DNA from 2 places in the Weissella diestrammenae genome. Region 1 is predicted to be linked to the other one. Evidence: riboswitches for the same ligand, from Rfam matches in the RefSeq annotation. Region 1 holds a riboswitch; the other holds the start of a gene.
What was found. Region 1 has a riboswitch for thiamine pyrophosphate ahead of H9L19_RS03095 (transcriptional regulator). Riboswitches for the same ligand answer to the same signal wherever they lie in the genome.
Positions count from the first base shown of each region.

Region 1 (5,110 bases):
GAAGTACGCTGATGAAATCGAAGCCCTTGAAATCAAGGGTGGTGTGGTTGATGGTACAATTGCTGGTGTCGATGACATTAACAAGTACGCATCATTGCCAGACCGCGACGGATTGCTATCAATGTTGTTATCAACATTGCAAGCACCTGTTCGTAATGTCGCTTACGCAGTTAAGGCTGTGGCAGAGGCAAAAGAAGAATCAGTTGAAGCATAAGCCCAACCGATTTGACGCTAGGATTTATCCTAACAACACTATAAACTACGCCGTAAAGGCAATATAAGAGGAGATTATTATCATGGCATTTGATAAAGATTCAATCATCGCTTCATTGAAGGAAGCTACGATTTTGGACTTGGCTGACTTGGTTTCAGCAATTGAAGAAGAATTTGGTGTTTCAGCCGCTGCCCCTGTTGCCGCTGCTGGTGCAGCTGGTGCCGGTGCCGAAGCTGCTAAGACTGAATTCGATGTTGAATTGACTTCAGCAGGAAACGCTAAGGTTCAAGTAATCAAGGCAGTTCGTGAAGTTACTGGATTGGGATTGAAGGAAGCTAAGGATCTTGTAGACAACGCACCTTCAGTTGTTAAAGAAGGACTTTCAGAAGACGAAGCTAACGAATTGAAGGCTAAGTTGGAAGAAGTTGGGGCATCAGTTACTGTTAAGTAATTTTTGACCACTTATTAAAAAGCCATATCAACTTTTGTTGATGTGGCTTTTTTGTGTATTTGTTGATGTTGGTTAATGATTAACAGTTACATTATTATGAAGAAATTTATTTTTGTCAGGTACCAAGTAAATCACCTATGCTTGCACATCAACGATGTTAATCCTATCTTGTGTTGCATCCATGGTTGCCCAGTGATTTAGCGGACCATGACCGTGCCCAACGTTAATACTTTGACGAATTGTTGCGTCAACATAATGCTTAGCGTAAATGATGGCGGCTTTGAGTGAGTCACCAAGTGCTAAGCGCGCAGTAATGGCGGCAGAAATGGTATCACCAGTGCCATGTGTTTTAATAGTCGCAAAACGCTGACTTTCAAGCCAAAAAGCGGATTGATCGGCGAGCAAGACATAGTCGCGTACAACAGGTTCGTCGCCATGGCCACCTTTGATGAGGACATTTTTTGCGCCAAGCTGTTGCAATTGGTGGGCAGCTTGTGCAATTTCAATATCAGATTGAATCGTTGTACCAGTCAAAACCTCGGCCTCAGGTAAATTGGGGGTCACGAGGGTGCTAAGCGGTAATAAATTCTGAATGACGGCTGTTACAGCTGAATCTTCAAGTAAGTGGGCCCCACCTTTAGCGACCATGACTGGATCAAGAATGAAGGCGCCAAAATCATATGTCTGTATGGCTTTTGCAACGGTTGTGACCGTTTGGGCATCGCCCAGCATACCAGTCTTAACGGCAGAAATGTGCAGGTCATCAGCCACTGACTTTAATTGCGCCGCTACCATGGTTGGTGACACCATTTCAACGGACTGCACCCCAGTTGTATTCTGTGCTGTAATTGACACGACAACGTTAGCGCCATAGACGCCATTCATGGTAAATGTCTTTAGGTCAGCACTCATACCAGCGCCACCACTGCTATCAATTCCGGCAATCGTCATTACTTGTGGTGTGGAATTAGTCATTATTTGTTCCTTTCATAAACGCATTGCGCCAAAACTTTTGTTCAAAGGTATACGAATCAGCGTAAATTGATAGATAGTCGGTATAATCATACTTGGCCAAAATATCTTGATAATAACTAACTAAGCGGGCATAACTTGCTTGTTGATAGTAGCCAGTCCAAGCACGATAGGGGGATTGATTGGCAATGTGATTGGCAATGAAATGATACGACTCGACACAAGGTAAAATCGCCATGGTCCCAGCGATGGGAGATAAGGCAGTAGCGGCTTGCATGTGTGCCACGTATGCTTGTCCATTGGCGTCCATAGGTTGTTTAGCGATTTCAGTGCTGAGGCTGAGATGCGCAGCTGTTTCATCATCAACAAAAGGCCGAGTCAAGCCAAATGCTTCATCAATTGTATCAACTAATGGTTCAAAGGCTGTAATGTATTGATTATCTTGTGCCGTATAGTAGTCAGCAATATCATCGGTCAGCGTGCCTGTTGCTAAAGCGTGGATAAATGGTTCTTGCATGATTGCCGCCATACCAGTGGTTTGAATTTGTTTGAGAGTGTTCATTTTTTTAGCTCCAATCGGTAAAAAATTGCAGATAAAAACCGGCTAACTGCTCTGAATTTAACAGGGGAGATGGCCGGTTGAATTGATTGGCATGATGCTAAAAAATTGACACCTATATCTTCCTCCGCATGCATTATCATGTTCAGGTCAGTGGGTATTTCTCAGCAATTAAGCACCCCAGATAGATTATTATTTATAATCTTAGTATAGCTAAAATGGCCGACTGTTGCAAATGAGCTGAAGGAACGGTGTCGGACTGCTATAATTAAGCGTAGAAGCTTAAAAATAACGATAATGGCATAGAAACTGAATGAATTGAAGGAATTGTGCAATGCAGATTTTGACAATGGATGGCAGTAAAATCGTATATGATGTGTACGGACAATCGCATAAACCACCCTTAATTTTATTACATGGTAATAATGGACGAGCCAACGATTTTAAACGCCAGATTAAAGTTTATCAAACGCATTTTTATGTCATTGCAATTGATACCAGAGGTCATGGCCGTTCAACTAATGAAGCTGATGATTTAACGTATCAGACACTTGTTCAAGATTTAGAAAGTTTGCGACAACAGCTGAAATTAGAACGTATGATTCTAGTTGGGTATAGTGATGGCGCTAATTTAGCCTTACGTTATGCGCATGATTTCCCAATGTATGTTGCGGCAATGGTATTGAATGCCCCCAATCTTTCGTTGGCAGGTCTTTATGCACCAATTGTTTGGATTGCCCGTTTTTTGACTGCAATTTTACACGGGCTACGACATGGATCTGCATTTTTAATGCGTAAGTATTTGCAAACGGCATTAATGTTTGAACCATTAGGAATCCAGCTATCAGATTTAACAACTATTCAGGCGCCAACGTTAGTCTTTGTTGGTCAATTTGATTTTATTAAACGACAACATACACAGGCAATTGTGGCGCATTTGCCCAAAGGACATGTGCAAATTATTAAATGGCGGACGCACTTGATTATGCAAACTGAACCGCAATTATTTGCGCGAGTGACACAAACATTTTTAAAGGAACAAGGAATATGAAAGCTAAAACACAAAAGGGCGCGATGATGCGTAAAATTATTGGAATTGCCACGGCGTTTGTTGTGTTTTTTGAGTTAGGGGCGATGATTAGACATCTTGATTTTCACCCATTGTTACAGTTATTTAAGACCATTCCAACGAGCTTATTTCTGATTTGTTTTGTGGTTGGCGTATTTGCCGGTAGTTTTGCGCTTGGTTATGATTATATTTTGCATCGTTTATTGAGTCCGGATGTAAAAATGAGTTGGCGTGATGGCTTAACAGCATGGGCAGGGAATGCAGTTCATAACGCATTGGATGTCGGTGGTATTGTCAGTGTCAAATTACATCAGTTAGCTTTTGACAAAACAACGGTTTCAAAAGCAACCTTTAGACAATTATACTGGCTCAGTCAAAGTGGATTGGCTATTTTTAGTGCCATCGCATTATTAATGCACGTGATTAATCCCGGTTTCTACAGTCAAATCCATGATACATGGTATGTGATTGGTATGTTATTACCGGTGATTGGGTTATGGATCACTAAACGCCGTTATCAACTAAAAAAAATGTTGCCAACCATTCGCATGCGACAAATCATCGGTGTTTCTGGCCTGGATTGGCTTGCAAAAGTCGGTACTTTCTTATTAATTGGCATTTTATTTGGGTTTCCAATTGATTATTGGCAAGTCATACCGCTCTTAATTGCAGCCCATGTCATTGGACTGGTCACATTGATTCCTGGTGCATGGGGGAGTTTTGACCTAGTGATGATTATCGGGCTGATTGGTATGGGGCTCGATAGCGAAGCTGCATTCTTGTGGCTATTGATTTATCGGTTAAGCGACACAGTAACCCCATTACTATTGGGCTTGTTTATTTATCTTTGGCGCGCATTGACCGATATTAATCAAGAATTTCGCGGTGTACCACAAGATTTGACGATTAGTGTCATGCATAAAATCGTGACTGGACTCCTATATTTTGGTGGGATTACCTTGATTCTCACTGGTACTTTGCCGGGCACACTCACTCAAATTCATTGGTTGGCACATTTTAATCCATGGGCTTCCAATTTGCTCTTACAGTTACCCAATATTTTTATTGGGGTATTACTAGTAATGGCTGGTCGCGGGATTGCAAGTCGTGTTCGACGTGCCATGCTGCCCACTATGGCACTGCAAATGATTGGGATTGGTTACGTACTTTATTTTCATCAGAATTGGCAACCATTGGTGCTATTTGGGATGATTTTCTTGCTGACGTGGGGTATTAAATCAGCTTTGTATCGACAACAATTTATTTATAGTTGGGAGGCACAGATTTTTGACGGCTTTATTTATGGTGGCATTTTTGTTACCTATCTGATCTTAGGTATTTTAAATATGCCGCGTTTTGCTGGTCCACATCATCGACCCACGCAGGCATTGGCGCTTTTGATTCCGTCAATTCACTGGTGGTTCACTGGGGTGATTGCATTGGCAGTCATTATTCTCGCGGTTGTTGCATTACGTAAGTATTTTGCTGGGCATATCGAGCGCTTGGGTGACACAGTTGATGAAGCTCGCCTTGCAACAATTTTGGCTAAAGGTGATAATCACTATGCTAATTTGGTCTTTCTAGGTGACAAACGAGTTTTTTATTATCAAGATACGGTCGCAATTCAATTCCGCTTAATCAATAATAAAGCAGTCATGATGAGTGATCCATTTGGCGTTGCTAGTGATTTTAAATCGGCCTTAAACGCCTTTATTCATGAAGCTGACCGGTTGGGCTACATACCAGTTTTTTACGAGGTGTCTGAGTCAGTTGCTATGTTGGCACATGAATTTGGCTATAATTTCCTAAAATTAGGTGAAGAAGCGTGGGTGGACACACTAACGT
Region 1 is NZ_CP060724.1:610,090-615,199, reverse strand. Features, by position in the region: gene rplJ (50S ribosomal protein L10) at 1-214, shown strand, start outside; gene rplL (50S ribosomal protein L7/L12) at 297-665, shown strand; gene thiD (bifunctional hydroxymethylpyrimidine kinase/phosphomethylpyrimidine kinase) at 801-1,640, opposite strand; gene H9L19_RS03095 (transcriptional regulator) at 1,633-2,199, opposite strand; TPP riboswitch at 2,302-2,389, opposite strand; gene H9L19_RS03090 (alpha/beta fold hydrolase) at 2,531-3,247, shown strand; gene mprF (bifunctional lysylphosphatidylglycerol flippase/synthetase MprF) at 3,244-5,110, shown strand, end outside.

Region 2 (5,110 bases), 310 kb from region 1:
ATCTCTAAAGATAACCAGAGGACAAAGAGCGTTAATAAGGTTGGATTGACATGCCACCATTTAGTCATGAATGCTATCCTCCCCCAATAAATGTAGTTTGTGATTGGTCATCGTTAATTCAAAATCGATAAAATTCTCTAAACCATGACGTTGATGTGAGATGAGTAAAATACTATGACCAGTTTGATTAACGTAATTTCGCATTAGTGTTAAAACTTGATTCAAAGAGTCCTTGTCTAATCCAGCAAATGGTTCATCAAATAATAGAATTGGCAGATTTAAAATAAGTAACGACAAAATTTGTAACTTCTTTTGTTGACCACCAGATAAGCGGTAGACAACATGTGATAATAAATCGGACAACTGCAATTGTTTTAATGATTTCTCAATCCGAGTTGACGTCCAAAACTCAGATGATTGTGTCTGCTTTTTGCTCAATAGGATTTCTTCTTCAACTGTCATAGTAACAAATTGGTCAGTAGCAGTTTGAAAGCCATACCCAATAACTTTTGCTCGTTGTTTAGGCCTTAATTGACTAAGGCTTTTTTGGTGCCAAGTAATTTGCCCAGTATAGGCGATTTGTTGCGTCAATGCTTTAAAAAAAGTTGTTTTTCCTGCACCGTTAGGACCTGAAATGATACCGATTTGACCGTAAGGTATGCTGAATTCATTAGCTTGAATGAGTAAAGTATTTGATAGTTGAACCTGTAGATTTTGCCATGATAAAGGACTTACCTGTTGATTCATTCGATTTTCAAATTGGACCGTTGTTGGTTGCGCCTTGAGTAGGTTCAAGCTTGCTTCATTGAGTTGGCCATTGGCATGCAGTTGATATAGACAATCGACAAGACCATCATAGCCGCTTAAATCGTGATCCGAAATAAAAATAGTTTTTCCACGTGTCTGCTGTAGTTTTTGGAGTGCAGTGAGTAATGACTGACGCGCCATAGGGTCAATATTTGCGAATGGTTCATCCAATAAAATAATGTCGGCGTCCATGGCAATGATGGTTGCCAATGCGACTTTTTGTTGTTCGCCACCAGATAAATGGCGAATTTGATGATGTGCTAAATGTGTAATACCAACAAATGCAAGTGCCGATTGAATTCGGTCAGGCATTTCGTTTGGGTCAAATTGTAAATTACCTAGTGCAAATTTGACTTCCTCATATGGTGTTGCCATTGCAAATTGGCGCAGTGGATTTTGAAATAGCATGGCAACATGCTGTGCACGTTCATAAGGTACGATATCTGCAACCGGTTGTGCATTGAGTAAGACTTCTCCAGCAGTAATTTTTCCAGCAAATTTTGGATATAATCCAGCTAATAGTTTTAACAAAGTTGATTTACCAGAACCACTGACACCAATCAATAAATTGAAGCTGTTTGGATTAAGGGTTAATGAAATGTTGTTGAGAATTGGTTGTTGATCAGATTGATAAGTAAAATTGAGTTGATGTGTACTGAGTGTTGTCATCATTATCGATTTAAAATACCAGATTGACTGACCAATTGATTAATCCAGTACACTAAAATACCAGCAAAGAAACCAATTGATAAGAAGCGGACAATAAATAACAAGATGAGTAGGTTGAAATGATAATCGAGATACCCACTTTGGAATAGATCCCAGATAAATGTGATGATTGTGGCTGAAATTGTTGAGAAAAATAGGGCTATTTTTGACCAATTTTTATAACCCGTGACAGCAAAGCCTAATTCAGATGCAAAGCCTTGAATAAAGCCGCTGATAATATTGGCAGCGCCCCATTGGGAAAACAAAAACATTTCGACGACGGCTGCTAATAGTTCGCCAATTAGTGTTGCACCAACTTTTTTAAGCATTAATCCAGCCAGTGGACCAGCCATTAACCAAACACCAAGGGTTATATCGTTTGCAAATGGCTTAAGTGGTGTAGCGGCAATCACATTATATGAAAGGCCCCAAACTTCATAGATGACACCAAAGAAAATTGCAATAATTGCTAAGAAGATAACGTCTTTTAATGCCCAACGTTGTTTCTTGTCTGAAATAGTTTGCATAATACAAAAAGGCTCCTAAAAATAGTATTTTGACATTTCAAACAAACAAAAAGCCACTCTCAAAAAAGCTTTTGAGGGTGGCTAATCTACTTAAGAGTAAATAACCAAGCTCCCTGCGTCGGCATTAACCGTATCAGGTTCAATGGGTTTTGTCTCAGCCAATTGTTGGCACCCCAGCTTGTTTGATTTGTCTACCACAGTGTAGACGACATCTGTAGATTTGACAAGTCTATATTTTATTTTTATGAAAATCGAATGACATAAAATTTGATTGATCCTGTCGTGCTTATTATGCAGATTTTTGATAAAATGAAAGCATAATAAGGATTATCTGGAGGATTAACCTGTGGAAAGTGAATTAAAGCTTATTGGTTTACGAACTAATAATGCCTTGGCACAAAAAATTGCTGATGAAATGGGTATTCCTTTGATGCCCATTACGATAACAAGTTTTGCGGATGGCGAAATCTATGAACGGGTACTAGAAAGTGTACGTGGTGATGATGTCTATCTCATTGCACCTATTGCAGGCGAAGTTAATGATAGTTTTATGGAAATCATGATTGCTGTTGATGCATTACGGCGTGCATCAGCTTATCGTATCAATCTCGTACTACCATATTTTGGCTACGTTCGGCAGGATCGTAAAACGAAATCTCGAGAACCAATCACTGCGAAAATGGTGTCATCATTAATCGAAATGAACGGTGTTGCGCGTGTTTTGGCAGTTGATCTCCATGCTGATCAGGTGCAAGGTTTTTTTGATATACCAGTTGATCAGTTATTATCAGCACCGCTTTTAACGGAGTATTTCTTTGGACGCAATTTAACAGATGATATGACCGTTTTTGCACCCGATCATGCTGGGGCTGGTCGTGCCCGCCAATTTGCAGCAATTTTAGATACGCCATGGGGTGTTATTAATGACCGCGCCGTTCAAAGCGACATTACTAGTCCAAATGGGATTGTTGGCGACGTGAAGGGCCGTCGCGCAATCGTTGTGGATGACATTATCGATACTGGGCGTCGGATGATTACTTCGGCTAGAGCTTTAAAACATGCAGGTGCGACTGAAGTTTATGTCGTTGCAACGCATGGTGTTTTCTCAGATGGCTCAGTGGAAGCGCTAGCAACTTGTGAAGAAATCGCCAAAGTAATTGTCACTGATTCAGTCGAAATTCCGACTGAAAAGCAATTTGCGAAACTCGAAATAATGACTGTAGCACCATTGGTAGCAGAGGCGATTAACCGATTACGCAATGACCAAGACTTGTCTGGTCTTTTACGATCACGACATAAACCAGATGTAAAAATCTAAACGATAAATAACGTAACAAAAAGAAATGAGGAATATGAAGATGGTATATGCAGCTGCAAATAATCGTTATGAACAAGTGCCATATCGGCGAGTATCTGACTCAGGGCTGATTTTACCGGCACTGTCTTTTGGTCTTTGGCGGAATTTAGGAGATCAAAAGCCCCTAGCTAATTCAAGAGAAGTAATTTTAAAAGCATTTGATCATGGTATATTTTCGTTTGATAATGCCTCAAATTATGGTCCTTCAAACGGTACGGCTGAGGAAACGTTTGGTGCAGTTTACCAATCTGATTTGAAACCCTATCGGGATGAATTAGTGATTACAACAAAGGCCGGATATCATATGTGGCCAGGCCCACTTGGTGAATTTTCCGGTCGAAAGACACTGCATGCGGCATTAGATTTATCATTACAACGGATGCATTTGGATTATGTTGATATTTTTTATGCACACCGATGGGATCCTAACACAAATTTGGAAGAAACAGCCGTGGCTTTAGACGATTTAGTTCGTCAAGGAAAGGCTTTGTACGTTGGTGTTTCTAACTATACGGCGGAACAAACGGCTGCGATTATTGATATTTTCAAGACCTTACACACACCATTTGTTTTGAATCAAGTTTCATATAATATGTTGCATCGACAAGAGGCAGAGGATCATCAAATGTTACAATTACTTGATGATAATCACGCTGGATTGGTTGCCTATGGGCCATTAGCTGAAGGGTTATTAACAGATCGTTATCTAAACGGATTCCCAGCGGATTTTCCATTGCATCGTAGCAATGCACACATTGCTGATGATCCAGAGGCAACGGTTCGTCAATTAAATGCATTGAATGCTGTGGCGGCTGATCGTGGACAAACCTTAGCACAATTAGCAATGGCTTGGTTATTAAAAGACCGACGTGTTGCTTCAATTGTTTTTGGCGCTTCATCAATTGATCATTTACTAGACAACATTAAAGTGGCTGATAATTTACAGCTTTCTGATGAAGAATTACAAAAAATCGAGTCGATTTTAACCAAGTAGATATGACTAAATACCATAAAGACGCCATTCTTTTGATGGCGTTTTTTTGCGCAATCTCACTAATAAGTTTGATATAATGCTTATTAAGTTAAATGACAGGAGAAAAGTGATGGGACGCAAATTGATTGGAATTGATTTAGATCATACAACGTTGAATGAGACCGGGACGGTGTCAAACCGGACTCGGGAGGTCTTACAGGCCGCACAGGCAGAGGGCCACATTATTTCAATTATTACCGGACGTCCAACCCGTCTTTCAACTGATATTTATGATGAAATTGGACTCAAGTCACCAATGATTAATTTTAATGGCGCGTTAGGCATTGTGCCACGTACTTATTGGCAAGATGAATACTCATATCAGATTAACCATGAAATTGCCTTTGATATGCTAGAACAGGCAGCTGATTTAGGAATTGACACCGTTGTGGCCGAGAATCAGGATGATGTTTGGGGCAAAGAAATAAGTGATCATAGGCCAAAAGATTCGCTATTTTTTCCACGGGACGAAGATGGTAAAAAAATGCTCGATCGATTTTCATTACAGACTGATGTGAATGCTATTTTGTTGCACAGCGCTAATCCGCGCCATCAAGCGCAAATTAAGCGGTTTTTACTTGACCGCTATGGTGAAGATCAAGTCAACGTTAAAACATGGGGTGGCGACTCACCAGTGCTTGAAGTAGCACCGGCTGGCATTTCAAAAGATACAGGGTT
Region 2 is NZ_CP060724.1:304,251-309,360, reverse strand. Features, by position in the region: gene H9L19_RS01605 (energy-coupling factor transporter transmembrane component T family protein) at 1-68, opposite strand, end outside; gene H9L19_RS01600 (ABC transporter ATP-binding protein) at 61-1,479, opposite strand; gene H9L19_RS01595 (ECF transporter S component) at 1,479-2,042, opposite strand; TPP riboswitch at 2,136-2,228, opposite strand; gene H9L19_RS01590 (ribose-phosphate diphosphokinase) at 2,389-3,360, shown strand; gene H9L19_RS01585 (aldo/keto reductase) at 3,401-4,393, shown strand; gene H9L19_RS01580 (Cof-type HAD-IIB family hydrolase) at 4,503-5,110, shown strand, end outside.
Region 2: linked by a shared signal. The riboswitch ahead of H9L19_RS01595 (ECF transporter S component) and the one ahead of H9L19_RS03095 (transcriptional regulator) in region 1 are both predicted to bind thiamine pyrophosphate.